DNA from 2 places in the Paenibacillus sp. G34 genome. Region 2 is predicted to be linked to the other one. Evidence: riboswitches for the same ligand, from Rfam matches in the RefSeq annotation. Region 2 holds a riboswitch; the other holds the start of a gene.
What was found. Region 2 has a riboswitch for glycine ahead of gcvT (glycine cleavage system aminomethyltransferase GcvT). Riboswitches for the same ligand answer to the same signal wherever they lie in the genome.
Positions count from the first base shown of each region.

Region 1: it holds a riboswitch for glycine, as region 2 does, so the genes downstream of both, sdaAB (L-serine ammonia-lyase, iron-sulfur-dependent subunit beta) here and gcvT (glycine cleavage system aminomethyltransferase GcvT) in region 2, are expected to answer to the same signal.

Region 1 covers NZ_CM166469.1:528,639-539,653, reverse strand. The annotation lists gene AC1VYS_RS02565 (HAMP domain-containing sensor histidine kinase) at 1-904, opposite strand, end outside; gene AC1VYS_RS02560 (response regulator transcription factor) at 1,006-1,689, opposite strand; gene AC1VYS_RS02555 (alpha-glycosidase) at 2,090-3,844, shown strand; gene sdaAA (L-serine ammonia-lyase, iron-sulfur-dependent, subunit alpha) at 4,111-5,067, opposite strand; gene sdaAB (L-serine ammonia-lyase, iron-sulfur-dependent subunit beta) at 5,057-5,746, opposite strand; glycine riboswitch at 5,863-6,001, opposite strand; glycine riboswitch at 6,006-6,183, opposite strand; gene AC1VYS_RS02540 (LolA family protein) at 6,474-7,559, opposite strand; gene AC1VYS_RS02535 (sensor histidine kinase) at 7,556-9,070, opposite strand; gene AC1VYS_RS02530 (response regulator transcription factor) at 9,067-9,777, opposite strand; gene AC1VYS_RS02525 (hypothetical protein) at 10,229-10,525, opposite strand; gene AC1VYS_RS02520 (helix-turn-helix transcriptional regulator) at 10,522-10,728, opposite strand.
Region 2 covers NZ_CM166469.1:4,831,245-4,842,259, forward strand. The annotation lists gene gcvH (glycine cleavage system protein GcvH) at 12-404, opposite strand; glycine riboswitch at 751-873, shown strand; glycine riboswitch at 877-977, shown strand; gene gcvT (glycine cleavage system aminomethyltransferase GcvT) at 1,296-2,438, shown strand; gene gcvPA (aminomethyl-transferring glycine dehydrogenase subunit GcvPA) at 2,435-3,790, shown strand; gene gcvPB (aminomethyl-transferring glycine dehydrogenase subunit GcvPB) at 3,877-5,385, shown strand; gene ptsP (phosphoenolpyruvate--protein phosphotransferase) at 5,724-7,436, opposite strand; gene AC1VYS_RS21920 (HPr family phosphocarrier protein) at 7,429-7,704, opposite strand; gene ptsG (glucose-specific PTS transporter subunit IIBC) at 7,782-9,836, opposite strand; gene glcT (glucose PTS transporter transcription antiterminator GlcT) at 10,124-10,978, opposite strand.

The DNA of each region.
Region 1 (11,015 bases), 2.2 Mb from region 2:
CTGTGAGTGGTGTTCTCAGGTCATGAGACAATCCGGCAACCAACCGTTTACGTAGCTGCTCTTCTTCCCGCTCACGCCGGCGGCTGCCCGTTAACTGCTGAACCATCTGGTTAAAAGATTCCTCCAAATGTCCAATCTCATCCGACCTCCGAACATCTACAGGAAGCGGTATACCCTCCTTACTCGGAGTGACCATTGCTGACTGCAAATGAATCAGCCTTTTGCGGATTTTAGCGAAGAATAGAACGGACATAATGATAAAGATCATAAATACAATCAGCATAACCGCCCCAAAATAGACGAACTCGAGTAGCCCGTTACTGGAGGAATTCTGGAGCATGTTACGAGGGATTTCAATGACCATAAACCCTTGCCCCTTATTTACATTCCCTCCACCAATAAAAGCAACAACGGTTAGAGGATCGCGAAAATTTGCTTTTTTCATGAACTCCACCGTGTGATTGGCGGTCCATATTGCAGGAATCCGGGTCTCTTCCGTCTTGCCGGTTGGCAAAAGCCATTTCAACAAAACATCTGTACTTGGAGCCTCCGGCTCCCCCGATGTGGTGTCCAGAGGTTTGGATGACCTCGACTTCGACATTTCCGTCTCTTCTCCACCAAGCACCATTGTCGTTCGGCCTGTTGCATCTACACGATACATGGCAGATTTGGGGTACTTCTTCTGTAGCTCTTTCATTCGGGCTTTAATCATTGAATCAGATGCTCCATCCAGCTTTTTAGACTCAATGGCCCACAGGCTGGTGATTTGATCAGAGTTACCATACGGCGCATCTTCAACAGGATTTACATGATTGATAATTACAACGAAAACCGTAGCTACCACAGGAACCACAACAGGTACAAACAGTACAGCAGCCAATATCAGAAGCATATATCTGGACATCAGAGATCGTCCAAACTTTATTTTGGGCCGCATAGGCCGCCCCTTGTTGCTTTCTCTGTTTTGTTCAGACTTTCTGGCCTTCCGTTCTTTCACCCACTTGATCATGGCTTCTTCACGCGATAACCCACACCGCGCACGGTCTGAATAATAACCGGATTCGCTGGATCAAGCTCAAGCTTCTCGCGCAAATGCCGGATATGCACCATTAACGTTTTGTCTCCGTCCAGATATGGCTCGTTCCAGACCGCTTCATAAATCTGTTCTTTGGTACGGATCATGCCCATATGCCGGAGCAAATAAGCGAAGATGTGGAACTGTTTGCCTGATAGTATAATCTCTTCTCCCGTCTGCTCATTAACGATCCGGTTATCTTGCTCATAGATCGACAGATGATCAAGTGTAAGAACAGCTTCACTGGATACCACCGTGCCTGCCTTCCGCAGCTGAACCTCGATCCGCGCAGCAAGCTCGTCCGGATGGAACGGTTTGGTCACATAATCATCGGCAAAATCAAGCCCATGCAACTTGTCATCAATGGATGTTCTGGCCGAGAGCATGACGATGGGCACAGCAGGATGTTCTTTTTTCAAACGTTGCCCTACCGTAAAACCGTCAAGTCCCGGCAACATAACATCTAATATGACCAGAGAACAGTCTAACGCAGCCTCAGCGGCGCCTTCACCACTCCCAAGCCAGACGACCTCATAGCCACGCTCCTCCAGATCCTCCCTCACCCATGTTGCAATTTCCGTATCATCCTCAATGTATAACAGTTTAGTTTTCATCTATGTACTCGTTTCCTTTCCATCCTCTTGGGTTAATGATATATCTGGGCAAAGTTGCTTATCTGTATTGATTTTAATTTTGATATTGTGACTTTAATTTCGAAGTAGAGACGCTTCCTCGCCAGATTAAATGTAAGCCCAGCTGCACAAGCTACAATGTCTGAATGTCCGTTAACTTGGCTCGATAGACATCTCAAATTGACTCGTTTGGAGCCAGCCCTCTCTTTTTATACCATTATTATAACGCAATTTTTATACCTTCATTATAACGCAATCTGCAGTCACGTAGTATGAGGCCACATGTTTCAATAGTTACGATCTACATATTCTACGCACTTCCTGAATGTCTGATATTTTTAACTTTTCATACTTCACTTACATCTGATGGGAGGAATTTCACATGCTGCTCGAAGCTATATTTCATCAACCCAAACGGAACTGGGCTTACGCCTATGATCAGGATACCATCCGCCTGCGTCTGCGTGCCAAAAAGAATGATCTCACCGAGGTGTATGCTCTGACAGGAGACAAATATGCATGGGAAGAAACCCGAGATATGGTTCCTTTGTCCAAACTCACGTCAGACTCTATGTTTGACTACTACGAAGGGGAAGTGAAACCGCCGTATCATCGATTGAAGTATGCCTTTTTGCTCAAAAGTGGCAATGAACAGATCTGGATGACCGAGACGGACTTCCAGGAAGAAGAGCCGGGTGATCCGGGCCGCATGTTCCAGTTCCCTTATATTCATGCCGGAGCTGTTTTTACACCCCCAGCGTGGGTAAAAGATGCCGTGTTTTATCAGATTTTTCCCGAGCGATTCGCAAATGGCGACGCTTCAATTAATCCCAAGGAAATCGAACCTTGGGGCGGCGAACCTACGCCTTTCAACTTCTTTGGCGGTGATCTACAAGGTGTGATCAATCATCTCGATTACCTCAGTGAACTAGGTATCAACGCAATCTACTTTACTCCGATCTTCGAGGCTACAACCAATCATAAATATGATACCGAAGACTATCTTCGTGTAGACCGTCATTTCGGTGATGCAGATACAGTGAAACGTTTGGTGAAGCTTTGTCATGAGCGTGGCATTCGTGTACTGCTCGATGCGGTGTTCAATCATTCAGGCAAAACGTTCGCCCCATTCCTCGACGTGCAAAAATATGGTTCCGATTCCAAATACAAAGACTGGTTCCATGTGCATGAATTCCCGCTGGACGTGAAGGATGGCATTCCGACCTATGAGACATTCGGCTTTGAAGCCCATATGCCTAAGCTGAATACGGAGAATCCCGATGTGAAGGCATACTTGCTGGAGGTAGCCGAATATTGGATTAAAGAAGTAGGCACCGACGGCTGGCGCCTCGATGTAGCCGATGAAGTGGATGATGCCTTCTGGCGGGATTTCAGACGTGTCGTCAAGGCAGCCAACCCGGACGCCTACATTCTGGGCGAGATATGGAACGAATCTTCTGCCTGGTTGCAGGGTGATCAGTTCGATGCCGCGATGAACTACCCCTTTACCGCAGCCGTAAATTCTTTCTTTGTGGAAGACAAGATGCACGCCGAACAATTTGCCCATGCCATTGGTCGCCAGTTATCCCGCTATCCGCTCCAGGCAAGCGAGGTGGCGTTTAACCTACTGGATAGTCACGATACACCTCGCCTGCTTACGCTATGCGAAGGGGATCAACGCAAGATGAGACTTGCTGCCTTGTTCCAATTCACTTACATGGGGACACCCTGCATCTATTATGGTGACGAGATTGGCCTCGACGGTGAACATGATCCGGGATGCCGTAAATGCATGGAATGGGATGAAACGAAGCAAGATCGGGAGTTACTCGGCTTTTATCAGAAGTTGATTGCTCTACGTCATGCCCATCCTGCACTGCGTGCAGAAGGCACGGTTCGTTTCCTGCAAGCTCAGGCAGGTGGCAGTCAGATTGTGATGGAACGCCAAAGTGCAGATGAGCGCGTTCTGGTTCTGTTCAACCGTTCGGAGGAAACCGCCATCGTTGAACTGGATGCAGGAAGCCAGCCTTGGACTGAGCTGTTTGAAGGTAATCATCGCACAGCTCTAGACAATGGCGTGCTTGCAATCGAACTGCCTGCCTACGGCTATGCAGTTATGTGCACCGAAGTAGAGTAGAGCAAGGTGCATTGCAAAGGTCTGAAATAAAAACGTCTACCTCGCCTTTTGGACTGTTGATAGAAGATAAATAGCTTGGCTCATCTTTGATCCCAAACCAAACTAAATTAAAACAAGCGTTCTGCGAACCTGAGCTATTCAGGTTGAAGGACGCTTGTATATTGTAATTTATTCGTGTTATATGGTGTAACGACCCCATTATCTACTTTCACTAGTCGATAAACACCCCGAATCAATGCCTGATCCCATGATCCGGCAAGCTCTTATTACTTCTCATCCATTTCTGGTTGTACTCCTGATGCTGCTGAATGTGTTTCTGATGTCTCTTCCGGCTCCGCCCGCTTCGCCTTAGGTTTGGCCAGCTTCTCCATCATCTTGCGGCCTGTAGGTGTCTGGGCCAGCCCTCCTTGCGCTGTCTCGCGGTGGCGGCTTGGCATGGCACTGCCCACCTCTAGCATAACGTCGATAACTTCGTCCGACGGAATGGCACTGCGCACCCCAGCGAGCGCCATATCAGCCGCAGCCAGTGCAGTAACGGCTCCGAGTCCGTTGCGCACGATACAAGGAATCTCTACAAGGCCGGCAACTGGATCGCAGATAAGGCCTAATGTATTTTTCAAAGCCAATCCCACTGCATGCACGACCTGCTCCGGTGTTCCTCCACGAAGTTCGACCATCGCACCGGCAGCCATGCCAATCGCAGACCCGACTTCTGCCTGGCAACCACCCTCGGCACCAGAGATAAACGAATTGTTGGCAATCACGTATCCGATGGCTCCGGCGCAGAACAATCCATTCACCAAATGTTCATCCGTCCAACCGAAGCGTTCCTGTGAGCTAATAAACACCCCCGGAATGATGCCACAAGATCCTGCCGTCGGCGTAGCCACAATACGTCCCATGGAGGCATTCACTTCCGATACACACAGTGCATAGGCCATAGCAAGGGCAGAAGCATCACCAGAGCATGTCTCGCCTTGGCGAATGTATTCGGCCATCTTTTTCCCGTCTCCGCCTGTCAGTCCGCTACGTGAGGTTGTATCTTCTGTAAGTCCTTTATGAACGGCTTCCTTCATCACCTGATAGTACTCCGACATCTGCTTCACCACGTCAGCTTCCGGTGTATTCGTCTCCTGTACCTGCTCTTCAATCATCAGCTGTGCAATTGTTTTGGACTCCGCAGTACAGATGGTATTCAATTCATGCAAATGTTTAAATCGCATTCGGATCCCCCCCTCGCTTTAGATCAATCACACGAATGTTCAGCACATGATCCAGTGAACGCAATTTATTCAAAATCTCTTCACTTGGAGGAGCATCCATCTCCATTGCAGTAAGAGCTTCACCGTCACGAGCTTTCCTATCTACTTGCATATACCCGATGTTCACTCCAGAGGAGCTGATTGCCGAGGTTACGGATGCCAGAACACCTGCTTTATCCGCATGACGCAAAACAAGTGTTGGAAACTCCCCGCTGATCTGTACACGAAAATCATTCAGTGCATGGACAGACACGCTACCGCCACCGATAGACGCGCCTATTAATGAGCATTCCCGTTCGCCGTGCCACAATTCAATCTTAACTGTGTTTGGGTGAGGAGCTGGCAGACCACTGGTGTAAAATTCAACTTCCATACCTGCTTCAACTGCAAACTGTTCTGCATCTGGTATACGCGGATCATCCGTAACGTAGCCCAGCAAACCTCCGATTAGAGCCAGATCGGTGCCGTGTCCCTGATAGGTATCTGCAAATGAGCCGTATAATGTAAGCCGAGCTCGTTCCGGAGTGCATCCCAGCCACTGCCGCGCAATTCGGCCCAGTCTTGCAGCCCCTGCTGTATGTGAACTGGATGGCCCCGTCATAGAAGGACCAATAATTGAAAAAACATCTTTAAATCGCACCTTATAACCCTCCAATTGGTTTCGTCATCGTTCTCCAGACAAGAAGACCACCATTATGTTCCTGATTTACTGAATGATGACATGAAAAAAGGACAGAAGAAGGCCACTCGCCCTCTCTCTGTCCTTGATACCTGAGAGTTTCATGATCGCAGCACCGGGCAGAACAAGATCAAGTACATTCACATACGAGTCTGTTCAGCGTGCTAACCCATCATATTCCCCTTGGGTGGCGCTTCTTTCGCGCACTCTCCAGAGTTGCGTCCAACGACGGTACGTTTACCTGAGAGATTAACAGTTATGCCGGGTGCATAACCACTTGCTCCTTCGGTGCCTTAAGCGGACCTACTAAAGTACGTTTTCGCAGCATCTCTACAATGCAACATACTGATCTGTACCGTACTTATTCAGCCCACTTAGGTCTCTCCCGCTCGTTATCATTCGCTGTATTCTGTTCATTCATTATAAAAGTTAATCATTCTGGCATGTATTCAATCATATACAGCGTAATATGCCGCACTGTATATGTCAACAAAAGTGACGTAATCATACGGACCTGTATTGTAAGATCTCTGGATAGCGGAAAATAACGATTCAACAGGATTGCCAAGGCAGGTTATACCTGGGAAATAAAGATTTATATTTTCTACATCTATCTCTATAATTTCTATATTTATATGCATCCTCTGATCGTAATGTTCAGCGTTCCCGCACTCGCATATTAGTCACCTTACTTCGAAAACTGTAGAGATTCAGCCCACGACTGTAGTTTTTCTTCTGTCCATGTTTCATTCTCTCCCATGACCGAATAACGAAGACCATCCTCACTCCACGACAAGTTCCGAATTATAGACATGTATGAACCTTCTGTATCACGAATGTTAACTTTCTTTTCCTCTGGAAGCAGCTTTTCATCTACGTTTTCCTCTGGTGCTTTAAATATGGTCATGCTGAGTTCTGGTTTGTTATCCTTCACATAGTATAACGTTACCTCATCCCGGCTATGTTCACCCATGGAAGAAGTCATCTCGATTCTCGATAATTGCAGATCTTCCTCCGCGTATTGTAAGAATGGCTTTCCTAGGGCCTTCTCGGCTTCTTCCATTGTAATCACTTTGTTATTCATTACATCATTCATTTTTTTCACTTCAACGTCTGCGGGAATGTCCAATGTAAATGTCTGATCCGTGAACTCAGGATTATAATCAATTACGTCATACAGAATCTCGGATTTGGTATCGCCATACGTACTGGTCGCTTTAACGACCGTCCATTTCTTGGGATCTATCCAATACTGGGATGACATCAACAATGAATTTCCCTCCTTAGGAGTCAATTCGATATGCATTACTTCACGATTTTGAAGTTTTTCTTGCCCCAGCATCTTCACGTTGTGAGTATCACGCATTCGTTCCAGTTGATCTAGCAGCATTTGCTTCTGCGTTGGGTTAGGTTCTTGCTGGAGCGCTGATGAGTCCATCGAAAATGCAGTTTTTGCCTCTTTTTCATAGAGCAGAATCTCAGGCCCGCTGTGAACCGCATAGCTTACATTCCCACCGTCCTCTGTTTCAATCCGCTTTTGTCCTGTTTTTCCGTCCACCCATTCTTTCACTTGTATCGTGTTTGTAATCTGCTCATCTGTCCACATCTTCAATACACCTTCTGCGTAGTAGGATGCTTGCTCCGACTCGGCAGTAATAATTTTATCAATCATGTCGTCTCCTGACATGCCAAGCAGTTCCTTTTCGGAACAACCCGCAAACAGTGAACCTGCGATCAAGGCTACTCCTAGTACTTTCCATCCACTTTTAATCACAATCCTTCATCCTCCTTCGTTAATATCTCTGAAAAATCATCGTTTCCTAGTTCCGGCAATCGGCATACTGCTACAGTTCCATAATGTTCCGAGGACCACATTCGCATATCTCCCCCATGCTTCAAAGCAATCCTTCTCGCTATGCTCAGTCCTAATCCAGAGCCCCCTGCATAGCCTTGTCTCTCCTGATTGTGATATTGAACGTAAGGCTCAAAAATCCGTTCCAGCTGTTCTGGCGGAATTGCCGGACCTTCATTTTGCACCAAAATTATAGTTGCCCCGATTCTATACGTATTAAGCTCCGTTCTTTGTGACAGATTGATCCACTCAGGTAACTCCTTTGATGAATCAATGATTGCAAGCCCAATTCTGCCGCTCGGTGGAGTATAACGAAGTGCGTTATGCACTAGATTATCGGTCAGACGCATCAATGATTCAGGGTGAATTCGGTAGAAGCGATTGGTACGTACAGACATCTGTATGGTGTGGTTTTTACGTTCCGCAAGTTCACCATAACTGCCAAGCAGCATTTCGAAAAACTCTTCCCCTTCTACCTCCACCATAGCCAGCTCCGAATCATCGGAGCCTAACGCTGTGTACATCTCGAGCTCTCCAATCATCTGTTTCATACGGCCAACATTCCTGGCAATCACCTCTTTGTACTCCTGTCTTTCCAATTGTTCAGAACGTACATCCATACTAAGCGCTTCTGCATAGGCACTGATGGACATCAGCGGTGTCTTTAAGTCGTGAGACAGAGATGCCACAATCATCTCTTTTTCCTTTTGTTGCTTCTCCACTTCCATTTGCGTTTGTCTTATGGTTTGTTGCATTGCATCAAACTGCTTTAACAACATCCCCATCTCATCATGACGTGTGTGACCACTTGTACCTTCTGGTTCCTCTCCACGGGCAAAGGTATGCATTCGATTCATCAACATCTTCATGGGATAGAAAAGCTTGCGTGATAATAACCACAGCACCGTGCCGTACAACAAAACAAAGAATAATACTGCTCCGCTAACGACCCATGTTGTTCGAATCGAGATACCATCCAGCCAATCTTGCCGCAGCATCGTTATTTCATAAATACCAACCAGTTCACCTTGATGCCATACCGGCTTTTTCAGCGAAAACGTGCGGTGACGAATCTGCAGATTGTACAGGTTTCGGTATAGTTCGGAAGTTCTCACAGTGTATCCGCTCGTTGTCCACGCATCCCCTCCAGAAGTAAACACACGAATACCTGAAGGCAAATAAAGATTAAAACTTATTTGTTTATTCGCAAGCTTAGGGAGGTTATGATGACGCTCGGGATCCTGTAATTCGTAAAGGGTTGGATCATTCAACACCTGCTCGATGGGGGAGAGACGTTCGGATAATTCTACATATTCCTTTACAGATCGCTGGTTCTCGTAATAGTTATATAGGGAAAATAATGCCCAGCCTGCTGCAATGGGCAACAACATGACAATCAAAAACGCAAGCATCAGCCAGTATTTCAGCTTCATTTGACCTGTTCTCCGATAAAGCGATAACCGCTCCCCCACACAGTTTCTATCCAGCGCGGCTGATGCGGCTCGTCACTCAACTTGGCTCGTAAGCTTTTTATATGCACGGTAACTGTGCCAGAATTCTCCTCTGCTGGCTGACCCCAGACATGTTCATAAATCTCAGTTTTGGTGAACACCCTGCCTTGATTTGAAGCCAGCAGCATGAGCAGCGCCCTTTCTTTTCCTGTTAATTGCAGATCGGTATCATTCAACCTCACCTGCTGATTCACTGGATGTATGGACAACCCGTCATTGTACAGCTGAAGAACCGAAGGCAATGGGCTGCCTAGATACCTGCGGTATCTGCTCAGATGAGCTTCAACTCGCGCTGTGAGTTCTGCCAGACTGAAGGGTTTCGTGATATAATCATCCGCACCCAAACCAAGTCCTTTGAGTTTGCTTTCCTCCTGTGTACGTGCGCTCATGATTAACACCGGAACATCACTGATTAACCTGACATGTTTACAGACCGTAAATCCATCCATCTCCGGCAGCATCAGATCGAGCAGGACAAGCTGATATTCTCCATTTCTAAAATCTTCCCAGCTCTCCAGTCCGCTTGATGCCCAAGTCACTGCATACCCTTCACGACGCAGATGGTCTAATAGTATACGGGCAATTTCCGGATCATCCTCCACGAGCAGTATGTTATCCGTATCTGTCATTGCGCTTTCATCCTCCCATGACTAAAGTGTAGCGAAAAATACATATGATTCTGCAAAGTTTATACTTTCTTTATAATTATGGATACACTATGTGCACGCGTTCCCAAGTTCTTACTAAGAACAAAAAGAGCTTCCTGAACCTCAGGACGCCCGGCAGTCTATGTTTAATTCATGAACAAGTCCTACTCCGCCTCCAGACCAGCGACATTGGTAAGTCAGCACCATATCACTGATTTGATTTACCCACCTTGAGATATACTTCTTTATTAATCGATGAGTTTTCATTATCAAACATGCCCCTTACTATCTGGAAAATCCCCCCTTCCTTATACGTGGTCCCCAATCGATAAAGCACCAATTGGTTAATTAACACTCCGTTACGTCTCAGGTTAACGTTTAAAGCCAATGCTCCAGAGTGTCGATACAACCAAGCATTGATACTCCTCTCTTTTTATTTTTTTGAAATCACGGCTGCCATGCTTAGTGAGAACACAAACAAAAGTAGGTACAACCAGACATGTCTGATTTCCAGTACCTCTTTCCCTAAAAGTGTGAGAACGGCCAGAGCAATTACACCCAGAGAGCCAAAGACACTCGAAATACTTAAAGAAGTTTTAAAAAATCTTAGCTTAACTCGTTCATCCGCATAAGGTATTCCCGTCTTTACTTGCTTCCTACGCTTGATAATATAAGGCATAGCTGCTGCAATGACAAAAGCAATTACCATTAAGACGTACTCCATTTTCATAACTCATCATCCCCTCTAAAAAATATTTCCTCAATCGACTTCTCAAAATAATCAGCAATTCTGAATGATAATTCTAAACTTGGATTGAATTTGTTGTTTTCAATTGCGATGATGGTCTGCCTAGTTACATGAAGGATTTTGGCTAATTCTTCTTGAGTAAGGCCGCTTTCTTTTCTTAATTTTTGTACATTGTTCAAAATCACCGGTAACAATCATCCTTATAAAGTAAAGTTTTGTATACATTAACATTAATCTACATCATCCAAAATGTAAAGTTTTATATACTTTTTTTTATCGTATATGGTTTTTACCTCAAAAGCTAAGCTGTAAACACACGAAAAATAGTGAATAGTTGACGGTAATAAATATCCGTAGGCGTTCTAATAAAAATCCACGAAAAGAGTCAAAATCATAGATGCTGGAGTGGGAACTCCTCACCGAACTGGTGAAATTCGTACAACGAAAAAAAGCATGATCCCTGAACACTTTC
Region 2 (11,015 bases):
ATCAGCCTGGTTTACTCCTCCGTATGTTTACGATATGCGTCCGCATTCAACAATGTAGCTAAAGCAGCTGTTATATCTCCATCGACACGGATTTCAATCATCCAGCCATCTTCATAAGGAGAGCTGTTCACCAGTTCTGGCGAGTCCTGCAAAGCTTCATTGACTGCAATAATGGTACCGCTGACGGGTGAGAACAGATCCGACACCGTTTTGACCGATTCAATCGTACCGATGCTCTCTTCTGCTTTTACACTTGCTTCAAGATCAGGCAATTCTACAAACACAATGTCACCCAGCTGATGCTGTGCGAACTCGGTAATGCCAATACGTACGGTATCCTCCCCTACGGTTTGCACCCATTCGTGCTCTTCACTGTACAGGAAATCATTTCTCAATTCGCTCATCGATATCCGCCTCGCTTTTCATTAATGAGTGCATGCGTTCTTTGACCTTCACCTTTTTCCCAGACAATAGCGTATGACATTTCAGATTCAAATGTCAAGTTAGCTCACAATTTATATGAATTTCGACACCCCGACATGTGTAACCTTACGCTACTCTTTCTGCATATAATGGTGAATATTAGAATAGTAAGCGTACTCTTTTAAAATACACGAACATTAATACGTTCACAATACAAAATATTCGTATTTTACACTATTTTAATGATATTGTTCTTGACATCAGGAGTGTATTCACGTTTTAATGAGAAGAGAAACTGAAGTTAATTGGACTACGTATGAACCGCGGATGAATGTAAAGGGAGAGATTGCCTGTACACCCGGTTTGGGGATGTGCATGAGGCGGCGCCGAAGGAGTAAACCACCGACAAGCGGGGGTGAATCTCTCAGGCAAAAGGACTTTTACAGGACGCAACTCTGGAGAGCATCTAATCGTCCAGTTCGGACGTTATGATCACCCAAGGGGAAACCTGTCTACATAAACGGCGGGGTAACTCTCAGGTACAAGGGACAGAGCCTAAGAATACAGCGTGCTACTTGGCATGCCGGTTCTTTGGCCTGTCCTTTTCCTTTTTCCCAAAAAATGAAATGCAGGATACCGAATCGTCTACCTAAAGCGTGTCTGTTATAAATGACTGATCAACTTACTTATGACTGTACTTGTTTTATGACGGAATTGAACTTGAATTAACTAATTGGATAATTTGGATGTAGCTTTACTTAGTATCTCATCGCTTTTATATTTTGTTTATTACAACGAACCAAGCATTAAGACTCGGCTCTTAAAACGTGTTTCTATACTCGGCCCGCTAAAGGCCATAACGAGGTGATTGGATGTCTGATTTGTTAAGAACACCACTCTTCCCCCTATATGCGCAATATGAAGGCGTACGTTGCATTGATTTTGGCGGCTGGGAGCTCCCCGTGCAGTTTAGTGGTATTCAAAAGGAACATGAAGCGGTGCGTGAGCGCGCCGGACTGTTCGATGTATCCCATATGGGCGAATTCACCGTATCGGGTGAACAAGCGGAGGCCTTTTTACAGCACATGATGACTAACGATGTGACCACAATTGTACCAGGTCAGGCACAATACACGCTGATGTGTTACCCCGATGGCGGTGTGGTGGATGACCTGCTCATCTATAAACTCGCGGAGCAACACTACATGCTGGTCGTCAATGCCTCCAATATCGACAAAGACTGGGCATGGTTGCAGGAGCACATTATACCTGGGGTGAACATGACCAATGATTCCGAGCAAACGGCGTTGCTGGCGATACAAGGCCCTTTGGCGGTCGATATTCTCTCGAAGGTCACAGGTTCAGAGGTGGACGCAAGCACCATTGAACCGTTCCGCTTCGTGCAGCATGCCGAGGTATGCGGAGTAAAGTTGCTACTGTCGCGCACTGGATATACAGGTGAAGATGGTTTTGAATTGTATGTTGCAGCAGATCAGGCGGCCCTCGTATGGAACGGACTGATGGAAGCCGGTGCTGATGTAGGCCTCGTTCCAGCAGGACTTGGTGCGCGTGATACACTGCGATTCGAAGCGAAGTTGCCTTTGTACGGTCAGGAGCTGTCACCCACCATCTCTCCACTGGAGGCAGGGCTTGGCATGTTCGTGAAATTAAATGCCGGACCTTTTATCGGACATGAAGCTTTGTTGCAACAAAAAAATGACGGTCCTGCCCGCAAGCTGATTGGCATCGAAGTGCTGGAGCGTGGCATACCGCGGCCACATTACCCGATCTATGCGGACGGCGTTCAGATCGGTGAAGTGACAACCGGAACACAGTCCCCAACCTTGAAGCGTAATCTGGGCCTCGCCCTAATTGACAGCAAGTATGCTGCAATAGGCACTCCGCTGGAGATTGAGATCCGTGGCAAAAAGCTGAAAGCCGAGGTCGTCAAGACCCCTTTTCATAAACGGACACGTACGTCAAAGACACCTACTCAAGGAGCTGAGCAAGCATGAGCAAGCACCGCTACATTCCCATGACAGAACAAGACCAGAGCGCAATGCTGGCCACGATCGGCGTGGATACGCTTGAAGATTTATTCAAAGATATCCCGCAGGAGATTCGTTATCAGGGCGAGTTGCCTGTCTCCTCCAAACTGGATGAATATGCCTTAACTCGCCACATGTCGAAACAGGCTGGCTCCAATGCTAACTTTGAGACACATGCCAGCTTCCTCGGCGCAGGCATCTATGACCACCACATCCCTTCGGTCATCAACCATGTCATTTCCCGTTCGGAGTTCTATACAGCCTACACCCCTTATCAGCCGGAGATCAGCCAAGGAGAATTGCAGGCTATCTTTGAATTTCAATCGTATATTTGCGAGTTGACAGGTATGGCAGTAGCCAATGCGAGTATGTATGATGGTGCAACGGCCTTTGCGGAAGCAGGCAATCTTGCCGCCGCAGCTACCCGTCGCAAACAGCTTATCGTATCTCGCACCGTTCACCCGGAAGCCCGTCAGGTGTTGCAGGCGTACGCACATGGCCTCAGTCTTGAGATTGTAGAGATTGGTTACAAAGATGGGGTTACAGACTGGGATGCCCTGCAAGCAGCCATTTCAGACGATACCGCAGCGGTTATGATTCAAAGCCCGAACTTTTTTGGTGCCGTGGAAAATGTAAAGCATGCCGCCGACCTTGTGCACACGCACAAAGGACTGCTCGTGGTGAGCGCCAACCCGCTGTCGCTCGGTTTGCTGGAAGCCCCAGGCAAGCTGGGGGCCGACATCGTTGTAGGCGATGCGCAGCCCCTCGGAATCGCCGCATCGCTCGGCGGACCCACTTGCGGATACTTCGCCGTGTCCCAGGCTCACATGCGCCGGATTCCTGGTCGAATCGTCGGCCAGACAACCGATCGCAACGGCAAACGTGGTTTCGTGCTGACGCTGCAAGCCCGTGAACAGCATATTCGTCGCGAAAAAGCGACGTCCAACATCTGTTCTAATCAGGCTTTGTTAGCACTTAGTGCTTCTGTCTATATGTCTACCCTGGGAAGACAAGGCATGATCGATGTTGCTGATCTGAATTTGCAGAAGAGTTACTATGCACGAAATACGTTAGCCGCTATTCCAGGGGTGAGCCTCACTTTTACTGCCCCTACGTTTAACGAATTCGTCATCCAGCTCCCTGAAGGAACCGATGTGGATGCTCTTCAGCTGAAACTGCTGGATGCAGGCTTCATCGGCGGTTATGAACTCGGACGTGAATATTCGGAACTGGCAGGACATCTGCTCATTGCGGTCACCGAACGACGCAGCAAAGAAGAGATCGATGAATTCGCACGTGTATTGGAGGGATCGCTGTGACTCAGGAAACGACTACAAAAGCAAACATTGCGGGTACTTCACCGGATACATCTAACCTACCTCAGTCAGTCAATCAGCCGACTGGAATGGACTCAGAAGCCCAAGGAACCTCAACCAGTCCGCAAGTCGCACCGTCCGTTGCTCCCGAACAAACTCTGATTTTCGAATTGAGCAGTCCTGGTCGCGTGGCCTATTCATTGCCGGAATGTGATGTTCCCCGTCAGGATGCTGACACGTTGATTCCCCGGGAAATGCTGCGCTCGGAAGCGGCCGCGTTGCCGGAAGTATTCGAGGTTGATGTTATTCGTCATTATACGGCATTGTCCCGCCGCAACTTCGGGGTAGATAACGGCTTTTATCCACTTGGTTCCTGTACGATGAAATACAATCCGAAGATTAATGAAGATGTAGCACGTTACAATGGTTTTGCCAAAATCCATCCGTATCAGCATGAATCCAGTCTTCAAGGTGCTCTCGAACTGCTCCATACTTTACAAAATGATCTTGCTGGTCTGACAGGTATGGATGCCGTAACTCTGCAACCTGCTGCCGGAGCACACGGGGAATGGACCGGGCTTATGATGATTCGAGCTTATCACGAAAGCCGTGGTGAACTGCGTACCAAGGTCATCGTTCCGGATTCCTCACATGGCACAAACCCTGCCAGCGCAACCGTAGCGGGATTCGAAACGGTCACAATTCCGTCTCGCGCCGACGGTCTGGTCGATCTGGATGCACTGCGTGCTGCAGTCGGTTCAGATACCGCAGCACTCATGCTAACCAATCCAAACACGCTCGGTTTGTTTGAAAAGGATATTCAAGAGATTGCGTCCATCGTGCACGAAGCTGGCGGATTGTTGTATTATGACGGAGCCAACTCCAATGCCATCATGGGCATTACACGTCCTGGCGATATGGGCTTTGATGTGGTGCATCTGAACTTGCATAAAACGATGAGCACACCTCACGGTGGGGGTGGCCCTGGTGCCGGACCTGTCGGTGTAAAGAGCCGCCTGATTCCCTTCCTACCTAAACCGATGGTTGTTCAGAATGATCAAGGCATGTACGCTCTGGATTACGAAGGAAATCAATCGATCGGCCGGGTCAAAGCCTATTATGGCAACTTCGGCATCCTGGTTCGTGCTTATGCTTACATTCGCACCTATGGGCCAGAGGGTCTGCGTCGCGTATCCGAATGCGCTGTGCTGAACGCCAATTATATGATGGCTCGCTTGGCCCCCCATTACGAGATTCCTTATCCCGGCGTGTGCAAACATGAATTTGTTATGTCAGGCCGCCGCCTGAAACAGTACGGTGTGCGTACACTGGATGTAACCAAACGCCTGCTGGACTTTGGGTATCACCCGCCAACCATCTACTTCCCGCTTAATGTCGAGGAGTGCATTATGATTGAGCCAACGGAAACCGAGAGCAAAGAGACGCTGGACGGATTTATCGATACAATGATCCGTATTGCCAAAGAAGCAGAAGAAACACCGGAATTGGTGCTCAATGCTCCGTACGGCACGCCGGTAACTCGTCTCGATGAAACGACCGCAGCACGTAAACCTGTATTAAACTGTGCTTGCAGCTAAATAAGTTAAATTATTTTTTACGCATTCTGCTTCGATGATAACCCTTTCTTACAAGGTCTGTGATCCCAGGATTTCTGGATCTCCTTGTTCTTAAGAATAATCCGATGATAAGCGTAAGCTATCTATGTAATCCCCTTATGTATGATGAGGCATTCTCTCATTCTCACAAGGGGATTTTCTTTATCTTTCTATAACATTTGTAACACCAGCCGTCGTTTCGCACGTCAACAAAAAAAGCCGGCCCCCACTGAATCGTGGACACCGGCAATATTGCTACACTAAGGCAGCCCTTTATTCGGAAAAAGAAAACCTCAAATCCGGAGGAAACTCCGGCAAAATTACGCTTGAATGCTTTGAACCAGTTCAACCACTTGTTCAGCGGTTTGCATTTCCAAAGCTTTGGCAGCCAGTTCCTGCATATCTGCACGGGACAATTTGGTGATCTGGCTACGTGCTGGCAGAATGGAAGTTGCGCTCATGCTGAACTCATCCAGTCCAAGACCAAGCAGCAATGGAATTGCTGTTTCGTCTCCTGCCATCTCACCACACATGCCAGCCCATTTACCTTCACGATGCGCTGCATCGATAACCATTTTGACCAAACGCAAAATAGCCGGGTTGTATGGTTGGTAAAGATAAGATACACGCTCATTCATCCGGTCAGCAGCCATCGTGTACTGAATCAGATCGTTGGTACCGATACTGAAGAAGTCCACTTCTTTGGCGAATTGATCCGCCATTACAGCTGTTGATGGAATTTCGACCATGATCCCGAGTTGAATGCTATCAGAAACAGCGATCCCTTCAGCAACCAGCTTTTCCTTCTCTTCGAGCAGGACAGCTTTGGCTTCACGGAATTCACCCAGTGTTGCAATCATAGGGAACATGACACGCAGGTTTCCGTGTACACTTGCACGCAGTAATGCACGCAATTGAGTACGGAAGATATCCAGACGGTCCAGACACAGACGAACTGCGCGGAAGCCGAGGAATGGATTCATTTCTTTTGGCAGATCCAGATAAGGAAGCTCTTTGTCTCCGCCGATGTCGAGTGTACGAACTACGACAGGTTTGCCTTCCATTTTTTCAAGTACAGCTTTGTAAGCATTGTACTGAATGTCTTCGGAAGGAAGCTTGTCTCTTCCCATGTACAAGAACTCGGTACGATACAAGCCTACCGCCTCGCCGCCGTTTTCCAATACACCAGTTACATCGTTCGGCGTACCGATATTTGCAGCCAGTTCCACATGAACGTTGTCCACCGTAACCGTTGGTTCGTCACGCAGTTTTCTCCACTCCGCACGCTGTGCATCATACTGTTCCTGTTTGGCACGGTATTCAGCAACGACGTCATCTGTCGGGTTAACCAGAACTTGACCGTCCAGACCGTCAACAATGATCAAGTCTCCTTGTTTCGCTTGAGCTAGGATGTCTTTCGTTCCAACCACAGCCGGAATCTCAAGGGAACGAGCCATGATCGCCGAGTGAGAAGTACGTCCACCAATGTTGGTTGCAAAACCTTTAACATACTGGCGGTTCAATTGAGCTGTATCAGAAGGTGTTAAATCCTCTGCAAGCACAATCACTTCTTCACTGATTTCAGCCGGGCTCATGAAGTCGATACCAAGCAAGTGATTTAGCACACGCTTCGTAACGTCACGCATATCCGCTGCACGTTCTTGCAGGTATGCACTCTTCATGTTTTCGAACATCGAGATGAACTGGGAAGCTGTCTCATTCAGTGCAAATTCTGCATTGATCATGTCATCAGCGATCTTCGCTTTCACCGGATCAATCAGTTCCGGGTCATCCAGGATGAGCAAATGCGATGCAAAAATCTCTGCTTTTTTCTCGCCGAGCTCTTGTAAAGTACGCTCTTTGATCGCCTCAAGCTCAGCGCGGGATTTACCCAGCGCCGAGTCAAGTTTAGCGATCTCTGCGTCAACGTCGTTAATCTGGCGTTTTTCTACAGAGTAGTCAGGATGCTCCAAGATAAACGCCTTGGCGATAGCAATACCCGCCGAAGCCGCGATCCCGGAAACATTAAGCATTAATTTCGCCCAACCCTTCGTTAACCATAACATCTGTCAAAGCTTGAAGTGCTTCAGCTTCGCCTTCACCTTCAACGATGATGCTGATAGTGTCACCTTGCTCCAGACCAAGGGAAAGAACGCCCAGAATGGATTTCAATGTTACTTTTTTGCCGTTTGCTTCTGCGAAGGATTCAGCACCTTTGAATTTGTTTGCTGTATTAACCAGGGCAGTTGCCGGACGTGCGTGGATACCATCTTCGTCTGTAATTCTGAATGTTTGTTGCATTACAATCATCTCGCTTTCGGTAGTTTAGTTTAGGCATTGCATATATTTACACTTGCTTGCCATCGTTGGAACAGTTCTTATTTTATCTCAATGATCGGCTGATCGCCAACTTTGAGCACGCCACTCTTCTTCAAAGTGACGGTAGAGCCTTCTGGCAGGTTGGTGAATATCACCGGAGAAATGATCGAAGGAGCGTTCGCTTTGACATACTCCAGATCCACTTCCATAATCGGTTGTCCTGCGGATACCAGATCACCTTCCTGAACCAGTACGTTGAAACCTTGACCTTTCAGTTTCACCGTATTAACACCTATGTGAACAAGCACTTCCTTGCCACCGTCGGACATAATGCCTACTGCGTGTTTGCTTGGAAATACATTAAATACTTTACCATACACAGGAGATGTAATCGTTCCGTCATGTGGCAAAATGGCAAACCCGTCACCTGTCATTTTTTCAGCAAAGACCGGATCAGGTACGTTGGTAATATCCATCAGCTCACCATTGACTGGCATCACGATATCCTCTGATACAATGCGCTCACCTTGTTCGCCCTGTGCCTTCTCCTCTTCAGGAGTCGGTTTAACATCAGCAGCTGGAGTTGGCGCAGGTGTACGTCCTGCAATGATATCTTGCATTTGGGACTTGATCGTATCGGAACGTGTTCCGAAGATGGCTTGAACATTATTACCCACTTCAAGCACACCAGATGCACCCAATTGTTTCAAACGATCTTTTTGTACATTGGATTTCTCATTGACTTCGATCCGCAAACGAGTAATACATGCATCCAGATGTTTAATGTTTTCCTTTCCGCCGAAGGCTTCGAGGATATTATGAGGCAGATCGTCCGTGGAGCCTGAAGAACCGCCGGATGCAGTTTCCGCAGATACCTCTTCACGTCCAGGTGTTTTGAGATTGAACTTGCGAATGATCAATCGGAATCCGAAGTAGTAGATCACAGCAAGGATCAAACCGACAATGATAACGTCCCACCATGGCGTACGGTTTGGAATGATACCGAAGATCAGGAAGTCAATGAAACCGCCTGAGAAGGTCATCCCAATTTTGACATCAAGCAATTGCATCGTCATGAAAGACAGACCCGCAAAGATACAGTGTACCGCAAACAAAATCGGTGCTACGAACAGGAACGAGAACTCAAGTGGTTCTGTGATCCCTGTCAGGAATGATGTCAGTGCAGCTGAACCCATGATGCCTGCAACATATTTTTTATGCTCAGGTCTTGCTTCATGGTACATCGCAAGTGCTGCCGCTGGCAAACCGAACATCATGAACGGGAATTTACCTACTTGGAACGTTCCTGCAGTCAATGCAACGCCATCACGCAGTTGACTGAAGAAAATCTTCTGATCCCCGCGGATCACTTCACCCGCTTTGTTCACATATTCACCGAACTCAAACCAGAATGGGGAGTAGAAAATGTGATGCAGACCAAACGGAATCAGTGACCGTTCCACAACACCGAAGATAAAGGCCGACAAGGTCGGGCTGGTATCTACCATGAAGTGAGAAATGGCATTTAATCCGTTCTGGATTGGTGGCCAGATGACCACAAGCAGCAACCCTAACAGCAGGGAAACGACTGAAGTGACAATAGGAACAAAACGTTTACCTGCGAAGAATCCTAGGTAAGACGGTAGTTCGATTTTGAAGAACCGATTGTAACACAGTGCTGCGGCGATACCAATGATGATACCTCCAAACACCCCTGTGCTTAGTGTTGGAATACCCAGGATACTTGCGTAACCAGGTACTTTGCCGATCATAGCAGGCGTAACGCCTACTGCGGAACCCAAAGTCACATTCATGACCAGGTAACCGATGATGGCTGCAAGTCCTGCTACACCTTCACCGCCAGCGAGTCCAACAGCTACCCCGACAGCAAACAGCAATGCCAGATTATCAAATACGATCTGACCTGCGTTCATCATTATAGTTGCAATCGAGTTTACCCAAGGGGTATCGAGCGCAGTCGCATATTGCAGGAAATCCGGATTCACCAGCATGTTACCGATTCCGAGCAGCAAACCTGCGGCTGGCAAGATCGCTACAGGCAACATAAGAGCTTTACCTACTCTTTGCAATACACCAAAAAGCTTTTTAAACATCGCGTCGTATTCTTCCTTTCGTCTAAGTCTGTATGTCGTGATGCAAGCAAGGGAACACAAAAAAGGCATGAACTAATAAAAGTGAACTGCGCCTACCTTGGGGTATAGCATACCCTTAATAAGGTAGAACAATCACACTCTAATTAACTCATGCCTGATCGAGTCAGTAACACGTCGCTTATGTTTATTCAGTTGCTTGATTACGGTCACCATTGTAGCACCACTTCAAACGCATTGCAAGCCTTTACAGAAAAAAACGTGATTTTGTTAAAATTTCCGACATAATTTCACTTATTCTCTTCTTCTTTCCGTTGATTCAGTCGTTGCAGATGTATCGTTAGATACCCAACTTCTGCCGGATACACAGGCAATTTTAGTCGTTTCTCCATCACCTTAGTGAGCTTCCATGCAAGCGAGTACATTTCGGGGTACTCCAATTTGAGCAAAGAATCCAGCTTATGCAGTTCCTCCACCTTATCTCCACGGCGTACACGTTCCAGGGCGAACCGAAGGTGAGTTAACAGACGGGAATAATCCAAAGACTGCGTTTCGAAGGAATAGTCGAGCTGGTCTGCAACCAGGTTTACCAAATCCGTAATTAATTGAGAATGCTCTCGTACCTGTGATATATTCTGGTTTGTCATCGCGCTGTAGATATGCAGTGCCACAAAACCAATCTCATCCTGACCCAGGTCTACACCCATTTTTTCCTTAATTAGACGAACGGCATATTCACCCATCCGGTACTCGTCCGGGTAAATCTCCCTTGTTTCATATAAAAACGGGTTTTGAATGACAATCCCCTGTTCTTTGCGTTTTAGCGCAAATGAAATATGATCTGTTAAGGCAATATGAATATGTTCATTAAGCTGAACGTCTGTACGCTCGGCGATATACGTGATGACTTCATTAATAATCTCGATCAAAGCTTCATCTACCTGCGGAAGAAGCTGTTTGTACTGCTCCTGTTCCTGCTGGTTCTTTAAAATAAACATCTTCTCCACAGCGGTTAGTGGGATGCCATCACTCGGCTTCCGATTAAAACCGATCCCCTTGCCGATGACAACAACCTCGCCATGCTCAGGATGCTGTGCAATAATTACATTATTATTTAGCGCTTTAGCTACATGCAGGCTGCTCATTTTTGCACCTCTTTTTTTCACACCATCTTGGATGTGC